DNA from 2 places in the Terribacillus sp. JSM ZJ617 genome. Region 1 is predicted to be linked to the other one. Evidence: predicted binding sites of a transcription regulator. Region 1 holds the regulator's gene; the other holds the start of a gene.

What was found. The regulator Rex, encoded in region 1, represses fermentation and respiration genes when NADH is low (regulators of the CRP and FNR family bind a similar motif). The targets are predictions, from matches to a motif close to TTGTGAAATATTTCACAA.
Region 2: a site for Rex is predicted at 2,433-2,450, ahead of ACH6C1_RS11855 (cytochrome ubiquinol oxidase subunit I). Genes of this name have one in related genera too.

Annotation. Positions count from the first base shown of each region.
Region 1 covers NZ_JBISEQ010000005.1:4,581-9,011, reverse strand. The annotation lists gene ACH6C1_RS15460 (hypothetical protein) at 91-282, shown strand; gene ACH6C1_RS15455 (ABC transporter permease) at 542-1,288, opposite strand; gene ACH6C1_RS15450 (ABC transporter ATP-binding protein) at 1,285-2,010, opposite strand; gene ACH6C1_RS15445 (redox-sensing transcriptional repressor Rex) at 2,149-2,775, opposite strand; gene ACH6C1_RS15440 (ABC-F family ATP-binding cassette domain-containing protein) at 3,215-4,431, shown strand, end outside.
Region 2 covers NZ_JBISEQ010000003.1:63,462-67,892, reverse strand. The annotation lists gene cydB (cytochrome d ubiquinol oxidase subunit II) at 1-1,006, opposite strand, end outside; gene ACH6C1_RS11855 (cytochrome ubiquinol oxidase subunit I) at 993-2,393, opposite strand; gene ACH6C1_RS11850 (nucleotidyltransferase family protein) at 2,621-3,157, opposite strand; gene ACH6C1_RS11845 (GNAT family N-acetyltransferase) at 3,181-3,651, opposite strand; gene ACH6C1_RS11840 (hypothetical protein) at 3,648-3,773, opposite strand; gene ACH6C1_RS11835 (GAF domain-containing protein) at 4,090-4,431, opposite strand, start outside.

The DNA of each region.
Region 1 (4,431 bases):
GAAATTTATTTGTATGAAATTAACAATAACACTAAATTCCATTTTGGAAAAGTGTGAGATGATGAAGAAAAGACTTTAGGGGGATTTTGCTTGCTTACCAAGACCATCCGTTTCCTTATCATCTTTCTCTTGCTTACCGGAGTCACTGTCTGGATATTTGCTGCTTTCAAACCTTTTAAGCAGGATGCACTTATTGAAGATACTATAGGACAGATCGAGGTGTATGCTCCAGAAGCCATTAAATCATCTGTGACAGTTACAGATAAGGAGCGGATCGATTAAATACTGAAATGCATCAACACATGCAAACGAGAGGAAATGAGTCCTGAAGCTTCCTATCAAGCCCTTGATGCCACGCTGATTCTGTATGGAGCAGTAGACAATTATGATCGGCGTATGGCAGGATGGCAGTACGGTCAGTTTTGTGTATGATGGCACTATAATTGGCAGTGAGTTTGAACCTTTTCCATTGTAGAACAAGAAAAGCCGTCCTTTTTATATAGGCGGCTTTTCTTGCGGTATTGACAACTTCATGTATTTTCTAATCAATAACCTGCATCCGTTCATTAAACTTCGTTGGATACGACAAGAAGCCTAGCAAGATACTTGTCACAATGGCTGTTGTAAGCAGCAGGAAGAGAATCAGGAGCTGGAACATAACTGCCTGGAGCGGATCTGCTCCGGCAATGATTTGACCGCTCATCATACCTGGCAGCTGAACTAGCCCGATCGTTTTTTGGCTTTCTATCGTGGGAATAGTGCTTGCCTTAATGGATGCCAGCAGGGAGCGTTGAATCGCTTGCTTCGGTGTGCCGCCTAAGGAAAGGATAAGCTCTGTTTCCTCTCTTCTGGATGCCACTTCAGAAGTGAAGCGATTCAAAAACAAAATACCTAGCACCATCGAATTCCCTATAACCATTCCGCTTAATGGGATGATATATTGTGCAGTTGGAGGAGTAATCTGGAGTCCTAAAAGAATCCCTTGTGTCAGTACTTCGATTACCACGAATGTAAGCACCAGTTTCCATGTAATGCCCCTGATAGATGCACCTTTTTTTCTTGCATTCTGTACTGCTGCACCGATCATGAGCGCCACCATCAGGAAAATATAAAGAATATTACCGGAATCGAAGATAAACTGCAGTACATAGCCAACTGCAAACAGCTGGATAATGGAACGTACTGTTGCAATGACCGTATCTTTTTCGAGTCCCAGTTGTAATGTCTTAGATAAGAAAAGTGGGATAAGGACAAATATCAGAGTGAGTAACAAAGCAAGTGCATTCATTTTTCCTCCTCCATGACAAAGTGCTTAACGGCATCATTCTCTGGATGGTCAAGTATGGCAATCGGTCCTGCTTCGGCAATAGTGCCATTCATCATGACCCAGACTTCATCTGCAACCGTCTTTGCTTGTTCCAAGTTATGCGTGATCCAGATGATCGTCGTTCCATTCTCTCTATTGACCCGCTTCATCAGATTCTCAATATCCTGCCTAGAAACTCGATCCAAGGAAGAGGTGATTTCATCCAGCAGTAAAATCCCCGGCTCATTCAGCAGTGTTCTAGCAATAGAGACCTTCTGCTTCTGTCCGCCTGATAAATCCCTGCTATTTTGATTCAAGATATCAGGTTCCAAGCCTACCAACTGTATCATCCGCTCTGCCTCATCATCAGACAGCTCCTTTTCAGAGAGCTGTAATGGCAATGCCAGATTATCACGAACGCTTCCTTCAAGCATGATTGCTTGTTGGAGAACAACACCAACATGGCGGCGTAAGCTCACAGGATCAAACGTTATGATTTCCTTCCCATCGATCAGGATATTTCCGCCTGAGGGTGACAGTAATCCATTGCATAATCGAAAAAGTGTCGTTTTCCCTGCGCCTGATGGGCCGATTATTGCTGTAATCTTCCCCTTTGTGAACGCACCTGTAATATCGTGGATGATATGGTTTTTCTCCGTTTCATACGTCACATTCTCTAATGTGATGGCTTCTTGATGCTCCATGCTTACACTTCCCTTCAGCTTACATTTCTAGTTTCTCTGCCTGATCTTGATTTAGCCGTGAATGATATGATAAAAACATAAATTGATTCCAGTTTGTCTTTCTAAAGAAAAAGCACCTCTGCTTGAGAGGTGCTAGAATTAATAATGCTTCAAGAAATAAACTAATGACTGCAATTCAATAGCCAAGTCGATATGGTGAACACGAATATTGCTCGGTACCGCAATACGCGCTGGCGTAAAGTTCAGGATTCCAGCAATACCGCACTCGACAAGACGATCGGTGATTGCTTGTGCAGCATGCGCTGGCACCGTCAGGATCGCTGCACTAACATTGCTGATATATTGTTCCAGATCGTCGATATGGTATACAGGGACACCACCGATATTATGATCAACTTTTCCTGGATCCGTATCGAAAGCCATTTCTATTTTTGTATTGTTATTCTTCGTAAAGTTATAATTCAGAAAAGCTGTTCCAAGATTACCGACCCCGATCAGCGCCACTCTTGTGATCTCATCTTGATCTAGTGTTTTCCGAAAGAAGTTCAGCAAGTACTCTACATTATAACCATAGCCTTTTTTGCCAAGTGCTCCGAAATAGGAAAAGTCCCGGCGGATTGTAGCTGAGTCTACTTTAACCGATTCACTGAGTTCTTTTGAAGAGACTCTTGTCTTCCCCTGCAGATGCAGACTGTTGAGAAATCGATAATAAAGCGGCAGCCGCTTTGCCGTAGCTTTTGGTATTTTATTTTGGTCCATATACATGCTCATTTATCCTCCTAAAGCCTGCAGCTTCCAGAAGGGAACTTCGTGCAGCCATGCAGCTGATCAAAAAGGCCTATCGGACTAGAACGCTTTCGTTCTGTTACCTTCTTTCGTATATGATCAGCACTTGTTCCTAAATAATGGAATAATGGATGCAGACAGGTTCCTTTCTCGCATCTGTAAGGAGTTGCAGATGCTGCCTGCGGCTTCGTCCTTGAATTGTTACATATGATACTTTCACAAAGTACGATTATAGTTAACAACTTATTCTAACAGATTTGAGAAGGAAAGTCTTGTACAGATTCACAAAGACATACCTTGTCTCCATTTTAACAAATTCATTTCTGATGTCCATCCGCATGAAAGCGAAAAGCGCAGGAATTCGGTGCTTGCTACTGTTTTGTCACATAGGATACACTGATAGTATGAGGTGAACAGAATGATTTTATTGCAAGCGAACAATATAACGAAACTATTTGGCGCAGACGTCATTTTATCCAATATAAAACTGGAAGTACAAACACAGGACCGATTAGCCATTGTCGGACGAAACGGTGCAGGAAAATCTACCTTGCTGAAGATCCTTGCAGGGGAATTAAGCTATGACGAAGGAAATGTATTTTTAGCAAAGGATGCCACTCTTGGGTATTTGGAGCAGCATACCGGCTTGGAGTCTGAAAAAAGCATCCTGGAAGAAATGAAAACTGTCTTTGCAGATCTTATACAGCAGGAGGAGGAGCTGCGCCGTCTGGAAGCAAGGATGGGAGATCCTGAACTTATTTCAGACGAGACTGCCTACCAGCAGCTTCTAACCAATTATGATACTAAACAGCAGGCCTTCCGCTTGAACGGAGGCTATCAGTATGAAGCAGATATCCGTTCTGTACTGAACGGTTTGAGATTCGGAGATAAGGACTTGTCCACACCGATAGGTTCATTAAGCGGCGGTCAAAAGACGCGACTTGCTTTAGGTAAGCTTCTTCTCCAGAAACCGGACGTGTTAATACTGGATGAGCCGACTAACCACTTGGACATTTCTACCTTGGACTGGCTGGAAGGATATTTGAGCAGCTATCAGGGTGCTGTCGTAGTTGTATCGCACGACCGTTACTTTCTCGACAAAACCGTCAATACCGTCATTGAGATAGCTCATAATCACTCTGTTCGTTATAAAGGAAATTACAGTAACTATCTTGAACAGAAAGCTGCCAATTTCGAGCGGGAGCTGAAGCAATACGAGAAGCAGCAGTCCGAAATTAAAAAGATGGAAGAATTCGTCCAAAAGAACATCGCACGTGCCACAACGACAAAGCGCGCGCAAAGCAGACGCAAACAGCTGGAAAAGATGGAGAAAATCGACCGGCCGCTTCATGATGCATCTTCTGCGAAACTCACATTTGATATTGATCGGCGGAGCGGTAATGATGTATTGAAGGTAAAGGACTTGTCCTATCAGTATCCGGAAAGTACCTCCCCTGTCTTCGAACACGTTACCTTCCATATGAATCGTCAAGACCGCATTGCTCTTACTGGACCAAATGGAACTGGTAAGACGACTTTGCTCAAGACTATCATTGGAAAGCTGCCTGCTAAGTCCGGTCATGTGGAACTTGGGACAGGCGTCAGCATCGGCTATTACGACCAGGAGCAGACAGA
Region 2 (4,431 bases), on a different contig from region 1:
TATGCTCCTTATGATCTACACGTTTACGGAAAACGTAGTAGCTCCAAATTTGATAGCCTAACACGAATGGCAGCAATGCCAAACTGATATAGGTCATGACTTTCAATGAATAATCTCCTGATGATGCTGACTGTACAGTCAAGCTGTAAGCTTCACTGATAGAACTGATCATTACCCGAGGGAATAGACCAATGAACACAGAAGCAATCAACAGGATCATGATTAAACCAGACATCAGGAATGCCCAGCCATCACGTTTTCGTGTGATGAAGTAGCCAGATGCGATATACACAAGAATACCGACCATGAATAGATACTCTAAAATATTTTCATGGACACTGAACATATCTGTCTTAAAGAATGTCATTCCAAGGAATGCAACCAATAAAATTGCGTTGATTGGCAGCAATTTTTTTGCTGCACTGCGGCAGCGTTCACGTAACGTATCCATTAAACGTAGTGTTCCGAAGATAAGACCATGCCATACGCAAAGCATTGTCAACGTCACACCGCCAAGAACTGTATAGACATTGATGACATCGGACACACCAGCATGCATGTGCATATTCTCGTCAATCGGTACACCTTGGATCAACGCAGTGAACATGATACCGAAAACAAGCGGCGGAATGATACTGCCGAAGAGAATCACCCAATCCCAAGTCTTGCGCCACGTCGGGTGCTCCGCTTTGCCTCGGAACTCGAAAGCCACCCCGCGGCCGATCAGACCGAACAAAATGAAAGCGAAGCAAAGATAAAAACCGCTTAGCATAGACGCATACCAGTTCGGAAAAGCTGCGAACATCGCTCCGATAGCTGTGATGAGCCATACTTCATTCGCATCCCAATATGGGCCGATCGAATTGATGAAAGCGCGTTTTTCCAAATCATCTTTAGCTACAAATTTACTTGCAATCCCGACGCCGAAGTCGAAGCCTTCCAGGAAGAAGAAGCCAACGAACAAAACAGCGACAAGGATAAACCAAAATTCATTAAGAGAAAGCATGTTGACCCTCCTTCGTGAATGGGTCTGCGATTGGTTCTGTTTCTTCCACATCATGCTCCGGCCCTTTTTTGATTTCACGGACGAACAAAGTAATCATGACCGCGAACAGAATCAAGTACATGGCCGAGAAAGTGATGAGGGAGAAAAGAACTTCTCCAGCTGTGACACCAGCACTGACCGCATCCTCTGTTTTCATATATCCAAATACAACCCATGGCTGACGACCGATTTCAGTCATGATCCAACCAGCAGAGTTGCCGATAAACGGGAAGCTGATTGCAACGATCATCAAGCGCAGATACCATTTGCTATTAACGAGTTTTTTACGTGCATAAAGATAAGCACCCCAGATGGATAGAGCTAGAACTGCTCCGCCTAGTACCGTCATGACACGGAAACTCCAGAATGTCGTTTTGACAGGCGGGATGTAATTGCCAGGTCCGTATAGATCTGTATAACGTTCCTGCAAGGAATTCATGCCTTCTACTGAACCGCTGAATGTACCATAAGATAAGAAACTTAACATATAAGGGATTTTAAGTTCTCCCGTATTTTCCTTCGCTTCGGTATCGATATTGGCAATTACTGTCCAAGGTGCAGGATCGGCACTGTCTTCCCAAAGACCCTCACTGGCAGCCATTTTCATTGGCTGAGTTTCCACAAGATATAATGCCTGCTCGTGACCGGATAAAGCGATACCGATACCACTGATCAAAGCGACAACAATTGCAACCTTAAAGGAACCTTTATAGAATTCCACATGTTTCTTACGCAATAGAGCAATGGCACTAATACCAACGATGAATAATGCACCAGTCGCGAACGAACCGAAGACTGTATGCGGGAATTCGACCCAAAGCTGACCATTTGTCATGATTGCCAGAAAGTCATTCATCTCAAGTCTGCCATTTTGCAATACTTCTCCGACTGGATGCTGCATGAATGAGTTTGCAGACAGAATGAAGAATGCAGAGAAAATCGTACCTAGGGACACAAGCCAAATACATAATGCATGCACCCATTTTGGCAAGCGATCCCAACCGAAAATCCACAGACCAAGGAAAGTGGACTCCATGAAGAATGCCAGCAGCGCTTCAATAGCAAGCGGTGCACCGAAAACATCCCCTACAAAACGGGAGTATTCCGACCAGTTCATTCCGAATTGGAATTCCTGTAATATACCGGTGACAACACCGACTGCGAAGTTGATCAGGAATATATGTCCCCAGAACTTCGCCATTTTTTTATATTTATCGTCTTTTTTGACAACATACAATGTTTCCATGATTGCAATGATGAATGCCAATCCTATACTTAACGGAACGAATAGGAAGTGGAACAACGTCGTTGATGCAAATTGGATACGCGAAAGCTCTACAACATCCATTTTGCCGCCTTCTTTCTTTTCATAATTTTATCGGAAACTATGTGAAATTGGTCACAATGTCCTGTTACATTTAGTATACTCCTGTCTTCCTATTTGGGATTGTGAAATATTGAACAATTTGTGGCGTAATCGTCACAGCTTTGTTAACAAACAAAAAAATCCCTTTAGAAAGGGATTTTCAAGTAGTTGTTATGAATTTATTTTGACTTAAATTGAATTCTGTTTCTTCATATTGTTAATAAATCCTGAATTGCCGCGGAGGCACCTTCCGGTAATTCAAATTCGAGTGCTTGCTGTAAATAATGCCGATCCTTTAGCCCGCTACTGCGGAAGTATTGCTCCATTACAGAACGTTTCCCTTCTTTTCCGGGCAACAACCAGTACATAATGTACCATGCCTCCATACTGCTTAGCGGCAGTACACCGGCAATTGTCTGATCCCTTACAGCAGTAAAAGGCATCTCTAATACATTACCTCCATAGGAAACGGCAAAACCTGCCATCAAGTCCACTTGTAAACCATCTGACATAGTGAAGGTTGTACATGACTTCGTTTGAAACCGGTCCAGCGGCAGCTTGTCTTCCGATATGACCGCTATGTTTTGAAGTGTTCTTTTTGCACGGGCAAACTGCTCAGGCTCTACTAGTATATCCATATCATTTGGACTAACTGGCAGCCCTTTTAAGTAGAGCAGCAATGAACCCCCAACAGCATAAACAATCTCATTCGCTTCCAGCAGCGTTACGATTGGTTTGACGTGCAAGAGTTCGCCTTCCTTTCGTTACATTATAAATCCTTGATATACCAAACATCACAAGCATAATGTTCTGTTTCGCTCAGAGGCCTGTCCAAACGCTGAAAGCCTGTCTTCAGATAGAAACGATTTGCTGCAGTCATGTTGCTCAGCGTTTCCAAGTAACAGCGACTATAATGCTTGCTAGCAAAAGTAAGTACTGTTTGCAGCAAATCGCGTGCAATGCCTGTCCCGCGTGTATTCTTGGCTGTATACATCTTCTGGAGCTCACAAACTTCCGGGTGTCCTTCGATCGGACCAATACCGCATCCGGCAACAATCGTTCCTTCCTCTTCCACAACCCAATACTTCGAACCTGGCTGCTGATACAAGGAATAGAAACGACCTAAATCTGGATCACTCCAAGCTGTTCCAGGTTTATCGGCACCGAACTCCTTTAAGCAAGTCCGAATCAGCTGCTCGACTTGCTGATTATCTTTTTCTTCAATTTCCCTGATTCTCATACTTCCACCTCATATGCTTTCCTTTCGAAAATCGGCTCGTTACTTAGAGCCATTCCGTCATGCTCCGGAATCTGATTCGTACTATGTAAACGCGCATACTCCTGCAATACTTGGATCAACAAGCAGTATTTCCTTCTGTTTAGGTACCCTCCTTATTTTACCATTATCCAAACAAATGTATAGAGAATACAAGGTATACAGAAATACAAAAACGCCGTAGATTTTCCTTGTTCCTGCATTTGTAGCTTGATAGCATGATAGATAATGCCTCCTGAAACAAATGCATAAGACTTACCAAGAAGCCAGCCTGCCGCTGAAAACCCCAGCTAAGATGAAACTTGTTAACAGCGCTACACTTCTCCCTTTCCATAAATTGACAAATTCATTCAAATCTGGTCCCAACCTAATACAAAAACCAGACAAATATCTTTGTCTGGTTTACAAACTATCACGTTTTTCCAATTTTAATCCGATCTTATTCAATGCACGCTCCAAATTGGCTTCAATAAGAATGTCCTTTAATTCCATCTGCAGAGATAATGCTTTCAATGCTAAATCCGGATGGAATCCGGTCAGAATAGGGGTCACCCCGATAAGCTTCAGCAAGGTGGCTATCTTTAGCAGTGAGCTGCTCACCACATGATCAATCTGTGAAATACCAGATAAGTCGATGACAAGATAGTCCAAATTCAGCTCCAGACTCTTTTGCAGAGATAGCTGAATTATTTTTTCTGCTCTATCTTCATTGATGAATCCGATAATCGGAAGCACTGCTACCCC